3 regions of the Chryseobacterium metallicongregator genome follow, and region 3 is predicted to be linked to each of the others. Evidence: riboswitches for the same ligand, from Rfam matches in the RefSeq annotation. Region 3 holds a riboswitch; each other region holds the start of a gene.
What was found. A riboswitch is a leader RNA that binds a small molecule or an ion and turns the genes downstream of it on or off. The one in region 3 is predicted to bind S-adenosylmethionine.
Positions count from the first base shown of each region.

Region 1: another riboswitch for S-adenosylmethionine. It lies ahead of REB14_RS12820 (TonB-dependent receptor plug domain-containing protein); the one in region 3 lies ahead of REB14_RS15375 (alpha/beta fold hydrolase).
Region 2: another riboswitch for S-adenosylmethionine. It lies ahead of REB14_RS13160 (TonB-dependent receptor plug domain-containing protein); the one in region 3 lies ahead of REB14_RS15375 (alpha/beta fold hydrolase).

Region 1 covers NZ_JAVIXS010000009.1:103,895-108,463, reverse strand. Annotated here, with positions in the region: gene REB14_RS12830 (HesA/MoeB/ThiF family protein) at 1-147, shown strand, start outside; gene REB14_RS12825 (TonB-dependent receptor domain-containing protein) at 355-2,583, opposite strand; SAM-I-IV-variant riboswitch at 2,703-2,800, shown strand; gene REB14_RS12820 (TonB-dependent receptor plug domain-containing protein) at 3,098-4,569, shown strand, end outside.
Region 2 covers NZ_JAVIXS010000009.1:176,460-181,028, reverse strand. Annotated here, with positions in the region: gene REB14_RS13165 (alpha-amylase family glycosyl hydrolase) at 1-2,657, shown strand, start outside; SAM riboswitch class I at 2,915-3,020, shown strand; gene REB14_RS13160 (TonB-dependent receptor plug domain-containing protein) at 3,113-4,569, shown strand, end outside.
Region 3 covers NZ_JAVIXS010000014.1:401,735-406,303, forward strand. Annotated here, with positions in the region: gene REB14_RS15370 (MGH1-like glycoside hydrolase domain-containing protein) at 1-1,725, opposite strand, end outside; SAM riboswitch class I at 1,914-2,020, shown strand; gene REB14_RS15375 (alpha/beta fold hydrolase) at 2,081-3,025, shown strand; gene REB14_RS15380 (ACT domain-containing protein) at 3,025-4,563, shown strand.

The DNA.
Region 1 (4,569 bases), on a different contig from region 3:
CTTGGCGTATTGGGAGCTCTTCCCGGAATCATAGGCAGCATGATGGCTCTTCAGGCATTAAAAATTATCACAGATCTTCCGGTTATTGTTAATCAACTGACATTGGCAGATACGCTGAATTGGAGATTTCAAACGATTGATTTTTGATGTAAATGTAAACACAAATGTCACCCATATTTTCACGAATAACACGAATTCAATATCAATAGGAACGGGCTCTGATCCTGAGCGTAGACGAAGGAAGCCCGTTTTACTTTTATAAAACCATCCACTGGCTTCAGCCAAAACTTACCAACAAATAAAAAATAGGCGCAAATCATTTTACGCCTATTTTTATTTTATTGTCAAGAAGAATTATTGTGCCTGTTGCATTACTCCTCCGTTATCTTCTTTTTTAGTCTGGTTTAGGATATTCGGATCCTCTTTTGCCAGTTTATTTCTTGTCGGAATTTTATAATTGATAGAAAATCCGAAATTTCTCGTGTCATATTTGCTACTGATCAACACCGGCGTTCCTGATGGTGGATTAGAACGTACCTGCATCATCTGTCCGTTGAAAATATCATTCGCAAAAACAGAAAGTGTCAGGCGGTTGTTCATAAACTTTTTCGTCAACGTAATATCAAGAGAGTTGTTGAATGGTTTCTCTGCTGTAAAGTAGAAATATCCCGCCTTTGGAGTCAGATAGCTATAGTTAGCTGTCAGTTTGATATCCTTAGGTAAAATAACCTGGGTCATGATATTGAAAATCCAGAAGCCTTTATTATTCAGGTTATCGATTTCATGTTTCTGATATCCTGCATATAAGTACATGAAATTAATTTTATCAGGATTGAAATTAAATTTCATGATTTCACTAAATGGCTTACTGAAAATCATAAAAGGAATCGGTAATCCCACATTGAAATTGTGAATTTTCATATTCGAAATATTCACCTGCTCGTTGTAAAGCTTTCTTCCGTCCTTTCGGATGATCTGTGCCACCTGGTTGCTTGCCGAACTTACACTATATCCGATAAATGCATAATCAAAAGCTGAAATTTTCAATTCATAATTATCAAAAATAGTAGGCTGTAGGTTAGGATTACCATTTACTTCGGTACTTGGCCCGGAGAAAGTTACGTTATTTGGGTTCAAAGCAGAAATACTCGGTAAGCTGATTTTTCTGTTGTAATTTGCCGCAATATTAACCTGGTTCATCATATTATATTGTACGCTTGCATTCGGGAAAAATTTAAACTTATTGAAAGGAATCAAATTAGCCTCCACCAGTTTCGCATCTTTATCAAAATATCTTGTTACCCCGGAAATATCATAGTTTTCAGCACGGGAACCCAATGTGAAGTCAAACTTTTTCAGTTTAGCCTGAAACTCCAAATAGGTAGAAGCGGTTTGTCTTTGATACTCTAAGTTAGTCAGTCCAAAACTTTCTGTATCATAATCCTGTCTTTCATATAATCCTCCAAAACTTACCTTTCCACCATCAAGAAGTTTGATAGGTTGGGCATAATCTACTTTGAAGTTGGCAATATTCATTACAGATTTATTGTTCAGAATATCTTTTAAACCATTGGTAGGACTGTTGATTGGTAGGTTTGGAGCGGCTGCAAATGTACCATCCTGAAAGAAATTGTCTTGAGAAAATTTACTGTCTGATCTTGTATAGCCAAACTGGAAGTCTAATTTTTGAGATTTATCTGCAAAACGTTTCTGATAGGTTACAACTGCTTCCTGTCTGAGACTATTGGTATGGGCAACATCTGAAGATGTATAAAAAGCTTCCCTTAAATCTTTTGGATTATTCTGGAAAGGCAAATCACCATGACCATTACTTAAAGTATAGTTGTCATTATTATTGTGATAAATATCGTAGTTTAATAATAATCTGTCCTGCCCCAAATCAAAAGTCAATCCGGATTTTGCAAAATATCCACGTGCGTATCTATCGGTATGGCTGCTCAAAAGTTCATCTTGTTGACCATTCAGCATACTTTCACGGTAGTTTTGACCTACGTTCAGCTGCCATCCGAAATATTTATTCCTTGCATTTAAATTAACAGAATTGGTTGTCCTGTTTCTGTATTTATCATAATTCGTGAAAGAATAATTTCCTGAATACGTAGCAGTTAAATATTTGTTGGCATTTTTATTAGTGATGATGTTCATGATGGCACCTCCGGAAGTAGCCGGAAACTCAGCACCGGGCTGGGTAATTACTTCAATTCTTTCTACAGAATTGGCAGGCATTCCTTCAAGGAAAGAGTTCAATTCATTGGACGTAATATTCAGGGGTCTTCCGTTAAGATACACTTCCAGCATTTTCCCCTGATACATCATCCCCGCGATATCGGTAGAAACAAGTCCAGGAAGTTTTTTAATTCCTTCCAGAACGTTTCCGTTATTCAGCTGAGGTTGTTCAGAAAAGTCAAAAATGGTACGGTCTGCCTTTTGCTCAACGGCTTTTTTAGTTTTGGTGATGACTACACCTTCTATTTGTTTTTCTTTAGCACCCGTAGTATTCTTTTCTTGTGAGAAAACAAAAACAGAACTTACCAGTGATAAAGCGAAAATCGTTTTTTTCATAATGTTTTAATGATATCCGGTTAGACGCTGAAAAACAGAATTTGTTACGGTAAAATGTTGAAAATCGAAAATTTAGGCTGAATTTTTTTTTTATTTATGAAATAATTATATCTTTGCCAGGTAATTATCAAGAATCTCTAGATGGGATAGCAACCTGCAAAAACAAGCAAGGTGCTGCAATCGATAAGCCGGATCTTCCGGAAAAAATGTTTATCATTCTATCATTATCCCCATCTTGAATTTTTGTTTTAAAGTTAAAATCAATGTTTAAAGACAAGGGAAATCACATTCCATCAGTAATTTTTTATTCTTCAGATCATGAAGTGAGTCTTCATTATTCTGATATGTTTTCATGCCATTTCTATATGCGCATGTGTTGTTGCTGCTAGCATTTTCTATTTCTAAAAAATAATACAAACATTCCGAACATCAATGGTAACCTTACATTTTAGGGTTACAGGATTTGTATTGCTCAAAAACAATTTTTTAATAACAAAAAGTAACAACAAACAACATGCATAATTTCAAAACAAAAATATTTGTTCCTTCTATTGCGCTTATTTCTACATTTTACTACGCCCAGACGGATACTTTACAATCAAAAAAAATAGATGATGTAGTCATCCTTGGTTCAAGAGGCTCAGGAAGATCACTGACAGATACGCCTGTTCCGGTAGATATTATTAACATATCAAAAATTTTAAAACAAAGCCCCACTAACAATATCAGTCAGGCTTTAAATTATATTGTCCCTTCGTTTTCATCCACCTCACACACCGTTAATGATGGAACTGATTTTGTAGATCCTGCTCTTTTAAGAGGGTTGGGCCCGGATCAGGTTTTGGTTTTACTCAATGGAAAAAGAAGATATCAGTCTTCATTGATTAATGTTACCCTTACACCGGGAAGAGGATCTGTAGGAACTGATCTAAATGCTATTCCGGCATTTGCTTTAGAAAAAATTGAGGTTTTAAGAGACGGTGCTTCCGCTCAATATGGTTCTGATGCCATTGCAGGAGTCGTTAACCTTGGGTTGAAAAAAAGGCTGGGACTTTCGGGACAGGTATTTTTAGGTGGATACGCTTCCTCCGTTGCCAATAATTTCTCCGGTGGAGTAGATGGACAGACTATTTCCGTAGATCTCAATTATGGAGCTAAAATAGGAAAAACAGGATTTATTAATATTACAGGTTCTACACAATATCGTGATCCCTATTCCAGAGCCGGAGTAAGAGAAGGTGATATTTTCAATGCTTATAATGCAATTAATTACAGAGCATTGCAGGATGGTATTAATATCGATGGTTTGTATAAAAATATTACGAATACGTCAAACACTCAACAGATTATTAGTACCATTAAACAATATGCAGCCAAGGTAAATTATTTCGGAACTGATTTTCAATCTCAAATTTCAGGAGCCAACAGCATTTCCGATCTTCAAAAATTATTAGGTAAAGATTTTACATCCCAGGAGCTTAATTACAGAGGATTAGAGAGAAAAGATTTCAGTTTGAGAGCCGGACAGTCTAAATTACAAGCCGGGCAGCTATTTTTCAACTCTGAAATTCCTGTGAATGATGATTGGAAATTCTACTCATTTGGTGGTTATAGTTACCGTCTTGGAAATGCCGGAGGATTTTACAGGCTGCCGAATACTGAAAGAAATATCAATGCAGTGACTCCCAATGGATATCTCCCTCAGATTGAAGCAACTGTAAATGATTATTCTCTTGCTGCCGGAATTAAAGGAAAATGGAATGGCTGGAATGTGGATTTCAGTAATACATTTGGGAAAAATACCTTTGGTTTTGGGGTTGTAAATACATTTAATACATCGCTTACAGACGGATCTCCAAGAACTTTTGATGCCGGAGGATCTGAGTTTTCACAAAATACTGTCAACCTTGATTTCTCCAAAAAGTATGATGTGCTGAAAGGATTAAATGTTGCATTCGGAGCTGAATACCGACACGAAAATTATAA
Region 2 (4,569 bases), on a different contig from region 3:
GGTCGTTTGACACTAATTATCAGAACAGTCAGGATTGTCCTACCAATGGCAGCTGGAATAATTCCAATGATTTGAATAAGTTGGTTTATAATGCTGCAACAGACAGCTATTCAATTACTTTTACTCCAACAACATTCTTCGGAAGAACAGGAATCGGAAGGTTCGGGTTTTTATTAAAAGATAAAACAGGTTCCCATCAGACTTCTCCCGATATTTTTGTAAATGTAGGCGCATTAAGTTTAAGTCTTACCAATCCGTTAGCGAACAGCCTCACTTCGGTTCCGGTAGGGAATTCCATTACTATTATGGCTACAACCAATTCCAATGCAACATTTCAGTTAAAAGCAAACGGAATTGTTGTCAATTCAACAACCACTCCTTCACAGTCTTATTCCTACAGTTATACAGTTACTCAAGATACCAGCATGGAGCTTGTAGCGACTCAGGGAACCAATTCTAAAACAGCAACATTTATCTTACAGGTTCCGAGAAATGTAGTTTCTGAAGCAATACCAAACTGGATCAGACAGGGAATCAATTATCACCCGACAGATCCCACCAAGGTAGGCCTTGCTTTATACGCTCCGGGAAAAAGTTTTGTACATGTCATCGGAAGTTTCAATAACTGGGTGGTGAATGATACCTATTTAATGAAAAAAGATACCACAAATCCTGATCTCTACTGGATTGAACTCAACGGAATTACTCCTCAGCAGCTGAATACTTTCCAATACAGAACCAATGATTTGAGAAAAGTAGCAGATCCATATTCTCCACAAATTTTATCTTCTTATGATGACCTGTGGATTTCAGCTTCCACTTATCCGAATTTACCAGCATTTCCAGCAGGACAAGAGTTTGAAGTTTCAACATTCAAAACAGGTCAAACGGCTTATAACTGGCAGGTTGCCAATTTTCAAAGACCCGCAAAACAAGATCTGGTGGTCTATGAATTACTATTGAGAGATTTTACACAGGAAAAAAACTGGCAGTCACTGATCGACAAAATTTCTTATTTGAAAAACTTAAAAATCAATGCTATAGAATTGCTTCCCATCATGGAGTTTGATGGAAATCTTTCATGGGGATATAATACTTCTTTCCATTATGCATTAGACAAAGCTTATGGAACTCCGGAAAAATTCAAAGAATTTGTAGATCTATGCCACCAGAACGGAATTGCAGTCATTCTGGATGTAGCGTTTAATCATGCTACAGGACGTTCTCCTTTGGTAAGGCTGTGGAATATAGATCCGGATGGTGACGGCTATGGAAATGTTGCTCCAGACAACCCTTACTTCAACCAGGTTCCGAAACATTCATACAATGTATTCAACGATTTTAACCATACAAGTCCTTCAACGCAATATTACGTTGAAAGATGCCTTCAACAATGGTTGACAGAATATCGCATAGACGGTTTCCGTTGGGATTTAACCAAAGGATTTACTCAAAACTGTTCTGAAAATGACGAAGCCTGCACCAATTCCTATCAGCAAGACAGAGTAGATATCATGAAACACTATGCCGACAGACAATGGGCTATTGATCCGAATTCTTACATGATCTTCGAACATCTTGGAACCGATGCCGAAGAACAGCAATGGGCCAACTACAGAATTGCAGAAGGTAAAGGGGTTATGCTTTGGAATAAACAGACAGACCCTTACAATCAGAATACAATGGGGTATCAGGAAAACAGCAACTACGACCGTATGAATCACAGTCTTCACGGCTTCACCAATATGAGTGCTGTAGGCTATGGAGAAAGCCATGACGAAGAAAGACTGATGTTTAAAAACCTTGCATATGGAGCAATCAACGGAAGTTATAATGTGAAAGATCTGAATACCGCTCTTGAAAGAATGAAAACTTTCGGGGCAACCTTCTTTACCATTCCTGGTCCGAAAATGATCTGGCAATTTGGAGAACTAGGATATGAATTCAGTATCAACAGATGTGCGAATGGTACTATAGACAATGGATGCAGAACTGATGAGAAACCTGTTGCATTCACTTTAGGATATGATACCAATGCGAACAGAAAAGCAGTATATGATACTTGGGCTAAAATCATCAACATCAGAAATACCCATCAGGTTTTTAAATCTAAAACCTACAGTATAGAATCCAATAACCTTACGAACGATCCTACCGGCCTGATCACAAGAATTTATGTATATGATGCAGCTATTACAACAGGAATAAAGAATGTGGTTGTATTAGCCAATTACACGACTTCAGCACAGAATGTCGTCCCTTATTTCCCTTACACAGGTCAATGGCAGAATCTGATGGACAACAGTATTTCGAATATAGCTTCCACAACAACTCCAATCACTTTACAACCGGGAGAATTCAGGATCTTTGGAAATTATGCTGGTGCTTTATCAACCGAAGATACCAATGCAGCCAACAAATTATCCCTTCAGATTGCAGATAATCCGGTTCGAAACGGAATCGCTCAACTCGTTTTCAGTAAAGCAAAAAACGGAGAGATCCTGATTTTTGATATGACGGGTAAAAAATTGGATTCATTCAAACTGGATAAAGAGAATGGAAATTATAATATGAAGGTTAATTATCCGGCGGGAACTTATCTGTTACAGTTGAAATCAGATACAGGAATAGCCATTCAAAAGATGATGATTAAATAAAATAACTTATGAAGTTGTTGATTTTTAATATATTGAGCCATTAAGAGCTATTTAAGAAATAAAGTATTGTTAAGATGAATCATTCTGATTTTTAAGCTCAAAGCGGAGCTGATCTTAATACTCTTATCACCTTAATATCATCTTAATGTTTCAAAAATAAAACTTTAAACAATTTCTATAAAATAATGAAAGGCAGATTTGCAGTACAGCAGATCTGCTTTTTTGTACATTTAAAAAAATAGTCTACTTTTGCAGTAGATTTATCAAGAAAGGTGGAGGGATTTGGCCCGGTGAAACCTTAGCAACCTACACGTTTCCAGAAGTGTAAAGGTGCTAATTCCAACCCTTTGGGGGAGATAAGTGAAGTCAATACTCTATATGAATTCCATTTCTTGAAGTCTTGTGTATCTGCGGAAAGATCCGTCAGATTCGTATTATTAATTGGCAAGAACAAAATGAAAAAATTAAGCACAGCTGTATTATTGCTTGGAGCAATTCTGGTCGCTGCTCAGGAAAGTGAGGAAAAAGGAAAACAGATCGAAGATATTATCATCGTTGGAAACCGTAACGTCAAAAGAACAAAACTGGAGACGCCGGTTCCTGTAGATGTAATTAATATCGATAAAATCCAGAGAAGCACTCCGCAAATGACGGCTCAGGATCTCCTGAACTACGTGATTCCATCGTTCAATGCAGTGAGGCAGTCTGCTTCTGATGGGACAGAACATATTGACCCTGTTACTTTTAGAGGTATGGGACCCGATCAGGTTCTGGTTTTGCTTAACGGAAAAAGAAGACATTCCACATCATTAGTCAATTATCAGAATACGGTAGGAAATGGCTCTGTAGGAACAGATTTGAGTACCATTCCCGTAATTGCAATTGATAGAATAGAAGTATTAAGAGATGGAGCTGCTGCACAATATGGTTCTGATGCCATTGCAGGAGTTATCAATATAATTCTTAAGAAAAATACCGGAGCTTCAGCAAGTCTTACCTATGGGTTAACCGGAAGAAATGATGGTGATACTTACCAGGCAGGAGTTAATTATGGAGCCTCATTAGGAAAGAAAGAAGGCTATATTAATCTTTCATTACAGCTAAGTCACAGAGGAAAAACCACAAGAACGCAAAATCATGACCTGGATATTTTCGGAGATAATTTTGCCTATGAATTTGCTGGGGACGCAGAAGCCATAAAAGCTGCCAGAGCCGCAGATGATGCAGAAATTGCAAAAAGAGGATTAACACGTGACGATTTTAATTTTCAGATCGGAGATGCCCAGATCAGACAGGGACAGCTGTTTTTCAATTCAGAATATCCTTTTAACGATAACTTTAAACTGTATTCTTTTGGCGGTTTCAGCATCAAAGAAGGAAATGGCTTTGGTTTCAGAAGACTTCCGAGCGAAAAATCTAATGTAGTTTCGTCCATTTACCCGAACGGATTTCAGGCAACTCTGGCCTCCCAGGTATACGATGTTTCTTATGCTGTAGGAGCAAAATATAATGTCAATGACTGGTTTTTTGATCTTAGTAATACCTTTGGAAGCAATACCTTCAATTATAATGTAAACAATACGAATAACGCTTCTTTGGGAGCAAAATCTCCAACCCGTTTTTATGCCGGAGCGCATAGCTTTCTTCAAAATACCATTAATCTTGATATTTCCAAAAATATAAACCGTTTCAATATCGCATTTGGAGGAGAATTCAGATTTGAACAATACCAGATCAAGGCAGGTGATGAAGCTTCCTATACCCAATATGACATCAATGGAAACGTAGCCACTGAAGGATCAACAGTGCTTGGTGCGGGAGGATCTCAATCCTTTATCGGGTTTTCTCCAAATAATGCATTGAAGAAAGACAGACATTCCACCGCAGTGTATGCAGATGTTTCCTATGATTT
Region 3 (4,569 bases):
TTCATATACCTGATAGTATTGGGCAAGCTCCATTGCAATACGCATCATATTCAGTGCGTACATGGCCATCCAGCTTGTTCCGTCTGCCTGTTCAAGATGCTGACCGTCCTTTAATTCCATATTCCGGTCAAAGGCTCCGATATTGTCGAGACCAAGAAACCCTCCGCCAAAGATATTTTTCCCGTTCTTATCCTTTCGGTTCACCCACCACGTGAAATTAAGAAGCAGTTTCTGGAATACTTTCTCTAAAAATAGTAAATCTGGCTTTCCATTAGTTTTTTCATCAATTTTGAAAACACGGAAGCATGACCAGGCGTGTACTGGCGGATTTACATCACTCATATTCCATTCATAGGCTGGAAGCTGTCCGTTGGGATGCATGTACCATTCCTTAGTAAGGAGCAAAAGCTGTCCCTTGGCAAATTCTGCATCGATGATCGAAAAAGGAACACAGTGAAATGCCAGATCCCACGTAGCATACCATGGATACTCCCATTTATCGGGCATGGAAATAATATCCTTATTGTGGAGATGATTCCATTCTGTATTTCTTACATAGTCGTTGAAATTTCTTGGGGCTTCAAAGTTGGGATCACCTTTCAGCCATTTTCCGATATTGTAATGGTAGAACTGTTTGTTCCAGAGAAGTCCGGCAAAAGCCTGTCTCTGCACATTTCTTTCATCTTCGTTGACAGTGTCATTCTGAATTTCTTTATAAAACTCTTCAGCTTCAGCCTCTCGTATATTGAATATTTCATCAAAATTTTCAAAAGGTTCATCAGCTTCATCCGGACATAATCTGAATTCAAAAACTTTGGATTCCCCGGCTTCAATCATTTCATCGATCAGAAAAGAAGCTTTTGTTCCCTTTTTTTCAGGATTTACCGTATTCGTTTGATGGATAATAAAATTATTGATTCCATCTTTGAAATAAGTGTTTTCAGCTGCAGGAGCTCCGTAAAGCTTAGAATTATTGGTTTCGTTATCACAAAATACGCTTTGTGTATTGGTATTTCGGGAATAAAGTTTTTTAATCGAAATACTGTCATGGCCAATGTTGATACTTCCGTCATGAGAAGCATTGATTTCTGCTTTATAGGTGTTGTATCCCCATTTCCAGTTGTTTCTGAACCAAACAGTAGGCGCTACCATAATAGGTGCTTTATGCTGACTTCGGTTACAGACCGTTACTCTGGCAAGAATATCATTGTGATCGGCTTTACAGTATTCTATGAAAATATCAAAATATTCATCATTATCGAAAATTCCTGTATCGAAAATCTCATATTCCGGTTCCTTTTTACTGCGTCTCCCGTTTTCTGCAACAAGGTCATCGTAAGGAAATTCATTAATTGGATATTTATACACCATTTTCATATAACTATGAGTAGGTGTATTATCCAGATAATAAAAGATTTCTTTGATGTCTTCCCCATGATTTCCCTGAGGGTTGCTCAATCCAAAGAATCTTTCCTTTACCATTTTGTCTTTCTTGTTCCAAAACGAAAAAGCAAAACATAAAAGCTGTTTTACATCAGAAATTCCGGCAATACCTTCTTCACCCCATCGGTAGGCATAGCTTTCTGCATTATTATGATTGGTAAAATTCCAGGCATTCCCGTTCGGGCTATAATCTTCGCGTACATTTCCCCACTGCCGGTTGCTTACATAAGGTCCCCAGTTTTTCCATTTGGTATCTTGTAATCTATCTTTTTCGGCGGTCATATCTCATCATTTTTCCATACGAAGTTAGTTTTTTTGAGAAGTAATTCCAATTTTTTTCATCTGAATAATTATTAATATTGTCTTGAAATACTTGTATTTAAAGGCTTTTTTAAATATTAAAATAATTTTTTTTTGAAATTAAAAGAAAAGAACTACCTTTGCATCATTCGTTCATTCAAATATTGAAAATGTTATCAAGAAAGGTTGAGGGATTAGACCCTATGAAACCTTAGCAACCCTTTGTGCAAGCAAAGAAGGTGCTACGTTCTACCAAATAATTTTGGACAGATAACTTACTGAAGTTCTTTTCAGCCATTTCCTGTGGCATTTTCAATTGTATTAAAATTTAATAGAATTGAAAACAGAACTAAACTATATTAATCTTACGTATCAAACTTATTCCCAAAAGGAATACTATATCTCATTAAGCTATCAGCTTTTTGGGAAAGATCTGTTTACAGCTCCAATCATTTTAATCAACCATGCTCTTACCGGAAATTCAAATGTATCCGGAGAAAAAGGTTGGTGGAAACAGCTGGTAGGAGAAAATCAGATTGTTGATACTGATCAATATACTGTTCTGTGCTTCAATATACCAGGAAACGGATACGACGATTTTTTAATTGAAGATAATGAAGACTTCACACCTTCAGATATCGCAGCGATATTTCTGAAAGGGCTTGAAGCTTTACATATCAAAAATTTATATGCCATTATCGGAGGTTCTCTGGGAGGAGGGATTGCCTGGGAAATGCTTGCCAAGCAGCCGGATCTCACAGAAATATTTATTCCTATTGCCTGTGATTACAGAACACACGATTGGCTTCATGCACAATGTCTGGTTCAGAAATTTTTATTGAATGATAAAGAAGAACCATTACAGAAAGCGAGAATTCATGCCATGTTGTGTTACAGAACGCCACAGTCACTCAATGACAGATTTCAAAACCAATATAACCAGGAAAAAAAACGCCTGGAATCAGAAGACTGGTTGGTTTATCATGGTAATGCACTAAACGAAAGGTTTAGTTTAAAAAGTTACAAGCTGATGAACCACCTCTTAATGAATATCAACGTTGCTGAAGAAGCACTGGAGAACATACAGGCACGAATGCACATGATCTCCGTAGATACAGACTTATTCTTCCCGGCTTCAGAAATCCGAATGTGTTTTGAAAACTTAAAAGAGAAAAATAAGGATGTTTCTTATCACGAGATCCAATCTATACACGGGCATGATGCCTTCCTAATGGAATATCAACAATTAAATAATATCATAAAAAACATTTTACAGAAGTAATGAAAAATGCTAACGAAATAAAATTTTTAAAGAACAGATCAATCGTCAAATTTGAAGGAGAGGATTTCCTTGGAGAAATCGGGATTGACGGACGTATTTTTAAAGCGCTTACTTTAGCACGCATCAGTGTTGGCGTAATTTCTCAACAGGCTATAGAAAACGGAATTTCTATTCTGGTTCATGAAAATGATGCAGAGAAAGCGGTTGCTTGTCTTATTGATGAATTTGAAGCAGAAAGAAAATCTGGAAAAGTTTCCCAAATTTATAGTATCAATAATGTTTCTGTGATTGGTTTTGTTGCAGAAGATTTCAATAAAGTCTTTGCAGAACTGGCACGAAATAATGTTTTCCCATTGCTTTTGAATCAGGTAGCAGGAGAAAACAGAGTGAACATCGTAGTAACATCTTCACAGGATGAAAAAACAAGAAACATCATAGAATCTGAAATTTTCAAAAAGCCGAAGACCGTTCATCTGGCCATCATTGGTCACGGAAATGTAGGAAAGACATTGATACAACAGGTTTTGGAATCTGCAGAAGAAATTAAAAAACGAAAAAAAATAGACCTTAAAGTAGTTGCAGTAGCCAACTCTAAGAAAATTGCTTTCAACAAAAAAGGTTTCGACGCCAATTGGAGTGATGAGGTTTTAACAGCAGAACATCCATCGAATGTAGAAGAACTAATCAACTTCTCTAATGAAAACCAACTGGAAAATCTGATCGTTGTGGATAATACTGCAAGCAAAGATTTTGTGAAAAATTATCATGCTTTGGCAGAAAACGGATTCGATCTGGTGTCTTCCAACAAGATTTTCAATACCCTTCCAATAGAAGAATACAGAAAACTAAGATATACGTTGAGTAAAAACAACAGACGTTATTTGTATGAAACCAATGTGGGAGCAGGATTACCGTTAATTGATACCATCAAATTATTACACCTTTCAGGAGAAAATATCACAAGAATCAAAGGAGTGTTCTCCGGAACATTGAGCTATGTTTTCAATAATTTTTCTTTGAGGAACGATAAATTCTCAACCATCATCAACGAAGCTTTGGAAAAAGGATATACAGAACCGGATCCGAGAGAAGATTTATCAGGAAATGATGTAGCAAGAAAATTATTAATTCTGGCAAGAGAATTAGACCTTATCAACGAATTCGGAGATATCAATATTCAAAATCTTGTTCCGGAAAGCTTACTTGAAGTTTCAAAATCAGAATTTCTTTCAAGACTGGAAGAGCTGGACGAAGAATACCAGAAAATAAAAGAAAATCAGGAGCCCGGACATGTATTGAGATATGTAGGTGATCTACACGGTGACTTACAGAAAGATAAAGGCGAGCTGGATGTGAAACTGATTTCTGTTCCTGCAACTTCCGCACTAGGACAGCTGAAAGGCTCAGACTCAATCTTTGAAATCTACACAGAAAGTTATGGAGAGAATCCAATCGTGATTATGGGAGCCGGAGCTGGTGCACAGGTTACAGCAAGAGGTGTATTCGGGGATATTTTAAGAGTAAGTGAAACGAAATAAATTAAT